One region of the Stenotrophomonas sp. SMYL41 genome, then DNA from elsewhere that is predicted to be linked to it. Evidence: riboswitches for the same ligand, from Rfam matches in the RefSeq annotation. Region 1 holds a riboswitch; the other holds the start of a gene.
The links. A riboswitch is a leader RNA that binds a small molecule or an ion and turns the genes downstream of it on or off. The one in region 1 is predicted to bind S-adenosylmethionine.
Positions count from the first base shown of each region.

Region 2: linked by a shared signal. The riboswitch ahead of V3B30_RS17290 (homoserine O-succinyltransferase) and the one ahead of V3B30_RS14470 (homoserine O-succinyltransferase) in region 1 are both predicted to bind S-adenosylmethionine.

Region 1 is NZ_JAWIRX010000012.1:14,223-18,414, reverse strand. It holds gene V3B30_RS14480 (peptide chain release factor 3) at 1-1,146, opposite strand, end outside; gene V3B30_RS14475 (M23 family metallopeptidase) at 1,213-2,097, opposite strand; SAM riboswitch class I at 2,246-2,364, shown strand; gene V3B30_RS14470 (homoserine O-succinyltransferase) at 2,442-3,473, shown strand; gene V3B30_RS14465 (O-succinylhomoserine (thiol)-lyase) at 3,470-4,192, shown strand, end outside.
Region 2 is NZ_JAWIRX010000016.1:65,370-69,561, forward strand. It holds gene V3B30_RS17280 (homoserine dehydrogenase) at 1-237, opposite strand, end outside; gene V3B30_RS17285 (O-succinylhomoserine (thiol)-lyase) at 234-1,469, opposite strand; gene V3B30_RS17290 (homoserine O-succinyltransferase) at 1,466-2,497, opposite strand; SAM riboswitch class I at 2,575-2,693, opposite strand; gene V3B30_RS17295 (M23 family metallopeptidase) at 2,842-3,726, shown strand; gene V3B30_RS17300 (peptide chain release factor 3) at 3,793-4,192, shown strand, end outside.

The DNA of each region.
Region 1 (4,192 bases):
CGCTTCACCTTCGGTGAAGGTGTCGCCGATGGAAATGGTGCCGTGATTGTGGATACCGATCACATCGCCCGGCCACGCCTCGGCAGCGATCTCGCGGTCACTGGCCATGAAGGTCAGCGCGTTGGCCAGCTTCATTTCCTTGCCGGTACGTACGTGGAAGGTCTTCATGCCGGCGCTGAAGCGGCCCGAACAGACCCGCATGAACGCCACGCGGTCGCGGTGCTGCGGGTCCATGTTGGCCTGGATCTTGAACACGAAACCAGTCAGCTTGTTTTCTTCCGGGGCGATCTCGCGACCGGTGGTGGAGCGCGCCTGCGGTGCCGGTGCGTGTTCGACGAAGAAGTCCAGCAGCGGCTGCACGCCGAAGTTGTTGACGCCCGAGCCGAAGAACACCGGGGTCTGCTTGCCCTCGCGATAGGCCTGCAGGTCGAACGGGTGGCTGGCGCCCTGCACCAGTTCCAGTTCGTCACGCAGGTCGGCCAGCATCTGCGCACCGATCTTCTCGGCCAGGCCGGGGGCATCGATGGACGGGAAGATGGTCGAGTCCTGGCGGGTGAAGTTGCGGCCCGGTTCGTACAGGTGCACTTCGCCGGTCAGCAGGTGGACCACGCCCTTCAGGCGCTGGCCCATGCCGATCGGCCAGGTCACCGGGGCGCACTGGATGCCGAGCACGGTTTCCACTTCATCCAGCAGCTCGATCGGGTCCTTGCCCTCGCGGTCGAGCTTGTTGATGAAGGTCATGATCGGGGTGTCGCGCAGGCGGCACACTTCCATCAGCTTGATGGTGCGTTCTTCCACGCCCTTGGCCACGTCGATCACCATCAGCGCCGAGTCCACCGCGGTCAGCACGCGGTAGGTGTCTTCGCCGAAGTCGGCGTGGCCGGGGGTGTCGAGCAGGTTGACGATCTTGCCTTCGTACGGGAACTGCATCACCGAGGAGGTGACGGAGATGCCGCGCTCCTTTTCCAGGGCCATCCAGTCGGACGTGGCGTGGCGGGCGGCCTTGCGGCCCTTGACCGAACCGGCCATCTGGATCGCGCCCCCGAACAGCAGCAGCTTTTCGGTCAGCGTGGTCTTGCCTGCGTCAGGGTGGGAAATGATGGCGAAGGTGCGGCGGCGCGACGCTTCGTTGGCGACTTCGGACATGGCAGTGGCGCCCGCCCGGGGCGCTTTTCAAAGAGATAAGCGCCCGATTATACCGGCCGGGGCCGGTCAGCGCCCGGTACCGCCTTCAGCCGCGCCCTGGCGGGCGAACTGCAGTTGGCCCTGTTCGGCGAAGATGCGCACCGGCACCGAGCGCAGGTTCATGCCCCGGTTGACCTGCACCACGAAGTGCAGGTGCGGCGCGCTGCTGTAGCCGCTGTTGCCGGACAGACCGATCGGCTGCCCGGCCCCTATCGCCTGGCCGCGACGCACACGCATGCCGCCGGCCTGCAGGTGGCCGTACAGGGCCATGCTGCCGTCGCTGTGCAGCACGCGGATGAAGTTGGCGCGGGCACCATCACGTTCGCGGTCCTGGCCGTTGCCACGGAAGCCATCCTGGATCTGCATCACCGTGCCCTCGCGCGCGGCCAGCACCAGGGTGCCCTCCGGCAGCGCGAAGTCGACCGCGTCGCGGTTCTCCTCGTCGTCATGGCTGAAGCGTCCCTGCGGCGCCTGGTCCACGCGCAGGCGGGCCGCGTCGAACGGCAGGCGGTAGGCGACATCTTCGGCCTGTGCGGCCGGGTTGCCCGGCACCGACTGCAGGCGCAGATCGAGCATGCGGCCATCGATCGGGGCGGGCAGGTGGCCGACCACCAGGCTGCTGTCGCCCTGGATCAGCGACTCGACCGGGAGGCCTTCAACCGGGTGCCCAGGGGCGGCGCGCAGCTGGATCTGCAGCGGCCCCGCCAGCCCGTTGTCGATGCGGGCCTGCCACTGCCCGCCGACCGGCTGCAGGCGCAACCGGGCCATGGGGGCGGTGACCTCAGCGCTGGCTGCGCGGGTGGCCGGGACAGGCGAGGGAACCAGTCCCCACCCCTGGCGCCAGTCGCCGGCGTGTGCGGTCGCGCTCGCCAGCAGAGTCAACAGCAGGCAGGACAGGGGCAGGCGCGGCATCGGCGTTTCCAGCGAAAAGGACCGCCGGGACTGTAGCTGATCCTGAACGGGACGACCGCGACGGCCTTCGCATAGTGTTCCTGAAAATATTCATCGCTTTATCCGTATGAAGGGATTGACAGTGCGGAAAAGGGCTGGCATCGTGGCTCCACCATCGAGACCGGCAGAGGGACAGGCCCTTTGAAGCCGGGGCAGCCCGCAGGCGCGCAAGCGTCTGCGTAGGTGCCAAATCCTGCGGGGACCGTGGCGTCCACCGAAAGATGGTTCGAACCATGCACCACACGTGCATCTCGAACGTGGGCCCCGCGAAGGCTCGATGGCCGATTCCCCAACCGGATCCCGCCATGAGCTTCGCCGCCAGTACCGCCATTCGCCCCGAACCCTTTGTCCCCGTCAGCGTGCCGGTCGAAGACCGCGTGCATGCCGAGCGCGGTGAGTTCGCCGCGGTGCTGTCGATGCGCCACGCAGGCCCCAGCCCGGTGCGCCTGCGCTATGAGTGGGTCGGCCCGGCCAATGCACCGGTGGTGGTGCTGGCCGGTGGCATTTCCGCCCACCGCCACGTGGCGTCCAACGCACAGTTCAGCGAGAAGGGCTGGGCCGAAGACCTGGTGGGCAGCGGCCGGGCGCTGGATCCGCAGCAGCTGCGCGTGCTGGCCTTCGATTTCATCGGTGCCGACGGTGCACTGGATGTGCCGATCGATACCGCCGACCAGGCCGATGCATTGGCGCTGCTGCTGGACCACCTCGGCATCCGCGCGCTGAAGGCGTTCGTGGGCTACTCCTACGGCGCGCTGGTCGGCCAGCAGTTCGCGATCCGTCATCGTGCCCGCGTGCGCCAGCTGGTGCTCGCCAGCGGCGCGCACCGACCGCATCCGTATGCCGCCGCCTGGCGCGCACTGCAGCGCCGCGCGGTCGCGCTCGGCCAGCTGCAGTGCGGCGAAGACCATGGCCTCGCCCTGGCGCGGCAGTTCGCGATGCTCAGCTACCGCACGCCGGAAGAATTCGGCGAGCGCTTCGATGCCGCGCCGGAGGTCATCAATGGCCGCGTGCGCGTGGCCGCCGAAGACTATCTCGACGCCGCCGGTGCGCAGTACGTCGCGCGCACGCCGGTGACCGCCTACCTGCGCCTGTCCGAATCGATCGACCTGCATCGCGTTGATCCCACCGCGATCCTGCCGCCGACCGTGGTGGTGGCGGTGGAGGGCGACCGCCTGGTGCCGCTGGCCGACCTGGTCGGCCTGGTCGAAGGGCTGGGTCCGCGCGGCAGCCTGCGCGTGCTGCGCTCGCCCTACGGCCACGACGCCTTTCTCAAAGAAACCGATCGCATCGACGCGATCCTCGCCACCGCCTTCCGCACTTCTGGAGAGTCCGCATGAGCCTGCACGCCAACGAGCCGTCCTGTAGTCGTACCACTGCCGCCGTCCGTGCCGGCATCGATCGGGACACCGCGCATGGCGCGGTCACGCCGCCGATCGTGCTGTCGTCGAACTTCAGCTTTGAAGGCTTCGGCAACAAGCGCCAGTACGACTACACGCGCAGTGGCAACCCGACCCGCGACCTGCTCGGCGAGGCGCTGGCCGAACTGGAAGGCGGCGCCGGCGGCGTCATCACTGCGACCGGCATGGGCGCGATCAACCTGGTGCTGAACGCGCTGCTTCAGCCGGGTGACACCCTGGTGGTGCCGCACGATGCCTACGGTGGCAGCTGGCGCCTGTTCAATGCGCTGGCAAAGAAGGGCCACTTCGAGCTGGTCACCGCCGACCTGACCGATCCGCGTGCGCTGGCGCAGGCGCTGGCCACGCAGCCGAAACTGGTGCTGGTGGAAACCCCGTCCAATCCGCTGCTGCGCATCACCGACCTGCGTTTCGTCATCGATGCCGCGCACAAGGCTGGCGCACTCGTGGTGGTTGACAACACCTTCCTGTCGCCGGCCCTGCAGCAGCCGCTGTCGTTTGGCGCGGACCTGGTGCTGCACTCCACCACCAAGTACATCAACGGACACAGCGATGTGGTCGGTGGCGCGGTGGTTGCGCGCGATCCGGCGCTGCACGAGCAGCTGGTGTGGTGGGGCAATGCGCTGGGCCTGACCGGCTCG
Region 2 (4,192 bases), on a different contig from region 1:
CGGCGAACTCTGGCCATCGCGTGGTGCGCGACGTGCCAGTTCCAATGGCAGCACCAGGTCGCGATCAATCTCCAGCGCGGTACGTGAATTGGCCAGCCACTGCACGCTGGGCAGTTCCAGCCCGCGTGCCTGCAGCAACTGGTAGCGCTGCACGAAGGCCGAGCCGACCGTGCCGGTACCCAGCAGCGCCAGGCGTCCTGCGCCCAGCACGGGAATTTCAGCGGCGAGCGCGCTCATGCATCCACCACCTGTTTGCGGCGCGCAGCCGCATCGATCACGGCTTCGGCGCGCTGCAGCGCAGCGCCGAGGTCCGCCAGCAGGTCACGCTCGGCCTCGATGCCAACCGACAGGCGCAGCAGCCCTTCGCTGATGCCAGCCGCTGCGCGTGCTTCGGCGGTCATCGCTGCATGGGTCATGGTGGCCGGATGCGCGATCAGGCTTTCGACGCCGCCCAGCGATTCGGCCAGGGTGAAACAGCGCAGTCCGTCGACAAACGCACGCACCGCCGCGTGCGGATCATCACCGGCACAGTGCGCCAGTTCGAACGACAGCATCGCGCCGAAGCCATTCTGCTGGCGCGCGGCGATGGCGTGGCCCGGGTGATCGGCCAGGCCTGGGTAGTACACCGCGCCGACCGCCGGATGCTGGTCCAGCAGGGCAACGATGGACGCAGTGTTTTCCTGGTGCACGCGCAGGCGCGCGTCCAGCGTGCGCAGGCCGCGCAGGGTCAGGAAGGCATCGAACGGCGAGCCGGTCAGGCCCAGCGCATTGCCCCACCACACCAGCTGCTCGTGCAGCGCCGGATCGCGCGCAACCACCGCGCCACCGACCACATCGCTGTGTCCGTTGATGTACTTGGTGGTGGAGTGCAGCACCAGGTCCGCGCCAAACGACAGCGGCTGCTGCAGGGCCGGCGACAGGAAGGTGTTGTCAACCACCACGAGTGCGCCAGCCTTGTGCGCGGCATCGATGACGAAACGCAGGTCGGTGATGCGCAGCAGCGGATTGGACGGGGTTTCCACCAGCACCAGTTTCGGCTGCGTGGCCAGCGCCTGCGCCAGCGCACGCGGATCGGTCAGGTCGGCGGTGACCAGCTCGAAGTGGCCCTTCTTTGCCAGCGCATTGAACAGGCGCCAGCTGCCACCGTAGGCATCGTGCGGCACCACCAGGGTGTCACCCGGCTGAAGCAGCGCGTTCAGCACCAGGTTGATCGCGCCCATGCCGGTCGCAGTGATGACGCCGCCGGCGCCGCCTTCCAGTTCGGCCAGCGCCTCGCCGAGCAGGTCGCGGGTCGGGTTGCCACTGCGCGTGTAGTCGTACTGGCGCTTGTTGCCGAAGCCTTCAAAGCTGAAGTTCGACGACAGCACGATCGGCGGCGTGACCGCGCCATGCGCGGTGTCCCGATCGATGCCGGCACGGACGGCGGCAGTGGTACGACTACAGGACGGCTCGTTGGCGTGCAGGCTCATGCGGACTCTCCAGAAGTGCGGAAGGCGGTGGCGAGGATCGCGTCGATGCGATCGGTTTCTTTGAGAAAGGCGTCGTGGCCGTAGGGCGAGCGCAGCACGCGCAGGCTGCCGCGCGGACCCAGCCCTTCGACCAGGCCGACCAGGTCGGCCAGCGGCACCAGGCGGTCGCCCTCCACCGCCACCACCACGGTCGGCGGCAGGATCGCGGTGGGATCAACGCGATGCAGGTCGATCGATTCGGACAGGCGCAGGTAGGCGGTCACCGGCGTGCGCGCGACGTACTGCGCACCGGCGGCGTCGAGATAGTCTTCGGCGGCCACGCGCACGCGGCCATTGATGACCTCCGGCGCGGCATCGAAGCGCTCGCCGAATTCTTCCGGCGTGCGGTAGCTGAGCATCGCGAACTGCCGCGCCAGGGCGAGGCCATGGTCTTCGCCGCACTGCAGCTGGCCGAGCGCGACCGCGCGGCGCTGCAGTGCGCGCCAGGCGGCGGCATACGGATGCGGTCGGTGCGCGCCGCTGGCGAGCACCAGCTGGCGCACGCGGGCACGATGACGGATCGCGAACTGCTGGCCGACCAGCGCGCCGTAGGAGTAGCCCACGAACGCCTTCAGCGCGCGGATGCCGAGGTGGTCCAGCAGCAGCGCCAATGCATCGGCCTGGTCGGCGGTATCGATCGGCACATCCAGTGCACCGTCGGCACCGATGAAATCGAAGGCCAGCACGCGCAGCTGCTGCGGATCCAGCGCCCGGCCGCTGCCCACCAGGTCTTCGGCCCAGCCCTTCTCGCTGAACTGTGCGTTGGACGCCACGTGGCGGTGGGCGGAAATGCCACCGGCCAGCACCACCACCGGTGCATTGGCCGGGCCGACCCACTCATAGCGCAGGCGCACCGGGCTGGGGCCTGCGTGGCGCATCGACAGCACCGCGGCGAACTCACCGCGCTCGGCATGCACGCGGTCTTCGACCGGCACGCTGACGGGGACAAAGGGTTCGGGGCGAATGGCGGTACTGGCGGCGAAGCTCATGGCGGGATCCGGTTGGGGAATCGGCCATCGAGCCTTCGCGGGGCCCACGTTCGAGATGCACGTGTGGTGCATGGTTCGAACCATCTTTCGGTGGACGCCACGGTCCCCGCAGGATTTGGCACCTACGCAGACGCTTGCGCGCCTGCGGGCTGCCCCGGCTTCAAAGGGCCTGTCCCTCTGCCGGTCTCGATGGTGGAGCCACGATGCCAGCCCTTTTCCGCACTGTCAATCCCTTCATACGGATAAAGCGATGAATATTTTCAGGAACACTATGCGAAGGCCGTCGCGGTCGTCCCGTTCAGGATCAGCTACAGTCCCGGCGGTCCTTTTCGCTGGAAACGCCGATGCCGCGCCTGCCCCTGTCCTGCCTGCTGTTGACTCTGCTGGCGAGCGCGACCGCACACGCCGGCGACTGGCGCCAGGGGTGGGGACTGGTTCCCTCGCCTGTCCCGGCCACCCGCGCAGCCAGCGCTGAGGTCACCGCCCCCATGGCCCGGTTGCGCCTGCAGCCGGTCGGCGGGCAGTGGCAGGCCCGCATCGACAACGGGCTGGCGGGGCCGCTGCAGATCCAGCTGCGCGCCGCCCCTGGGCACCCGGTTGAAGGCCTCCCGGTCGAGTCGCTGATCCAGGGCGACAGCAGCCTGGTGGTCGGCCACCTGCCCGCCCCGATCGATGGCCGCATGCTCGATCTGCGCCTGCAGTCGGTGCCGGGCAACCCGGCCGCACAGGCCGAAGATGTCGCCTACCGCCTGCCGTTCGACGCGGCCCGCCTGCGCGTGGACCAGGCGCCGCAGGGACGCTTCAGCCATGACGACGAGGAGAACCGCGACGCGGTCGACTTCGCGCTGCCGGAGGGCACCCTGGTGCTGGCCGCGCGCGAGGGCACGGTGATGCAGATCCAGGATGGCTTCCGTGGCAACGGCCAGGACCGCGAACGTGATGGTGCCCGCGCCAACTTCATCCGCGTGCTGCACAGCGACGGCAGCATGGCCCTGTACGGCCACCTGCAGGCCGGCGGCATGCGTGTGCGTCGCGGCCAGGCGATAGGGGCCGGGCAGCCGATCGGTCTGTCCGGCAACAGCGGCTACAGCAGCGCGCCGCACCTGCACTTCGTGGTGCAGGTCAACCGGGGCATGAACCTGCGCTCGGTGCCGGTGCGCATCTTCGCCGAACAGGGCCAACTGCAGTTCGCCCGCCAGGGCGCGGCTGAAGGCGGTACCGGGCGCTGACCGGCCCCGGCCGGTATAATCGGGCGCTTATCTCTTTGAAAAGCGCCCCGGGCGGGCGCCACTGCCATGTCCGAAGTCGCCAACGAAGCGTCGCGCCGCCGCACCTTCGCCATCATTTCCCACCCTGACGCAGGCAAGACCACGCTGACCGAAAAGCTGCTGCTGTTCGGGGGCGCGATCCAGATGGCCGGTTCGGTCAAGGGCCGCAAGGCCGCCCGCCACGCCACGTCCGACTGGATGGCCCTGGAAAAGGAGCGCGGCATCTCCGTCACCTCCTCGGTGATGCAGTTCCCGTACGAAGGCAAGATCGTCAACCTGCTCGACACCCCCGGCCACGCCGACTTCGGCGAAGACACCTACCGCGTGCTGACCGCGGTGGACTCGGCGCTGATGGTGATCGACGTGGCCAAGGGCGTGGAAGAACGCACCATCAAGCTGATGGAAGTGTGCCGCCTGCGCGACACCC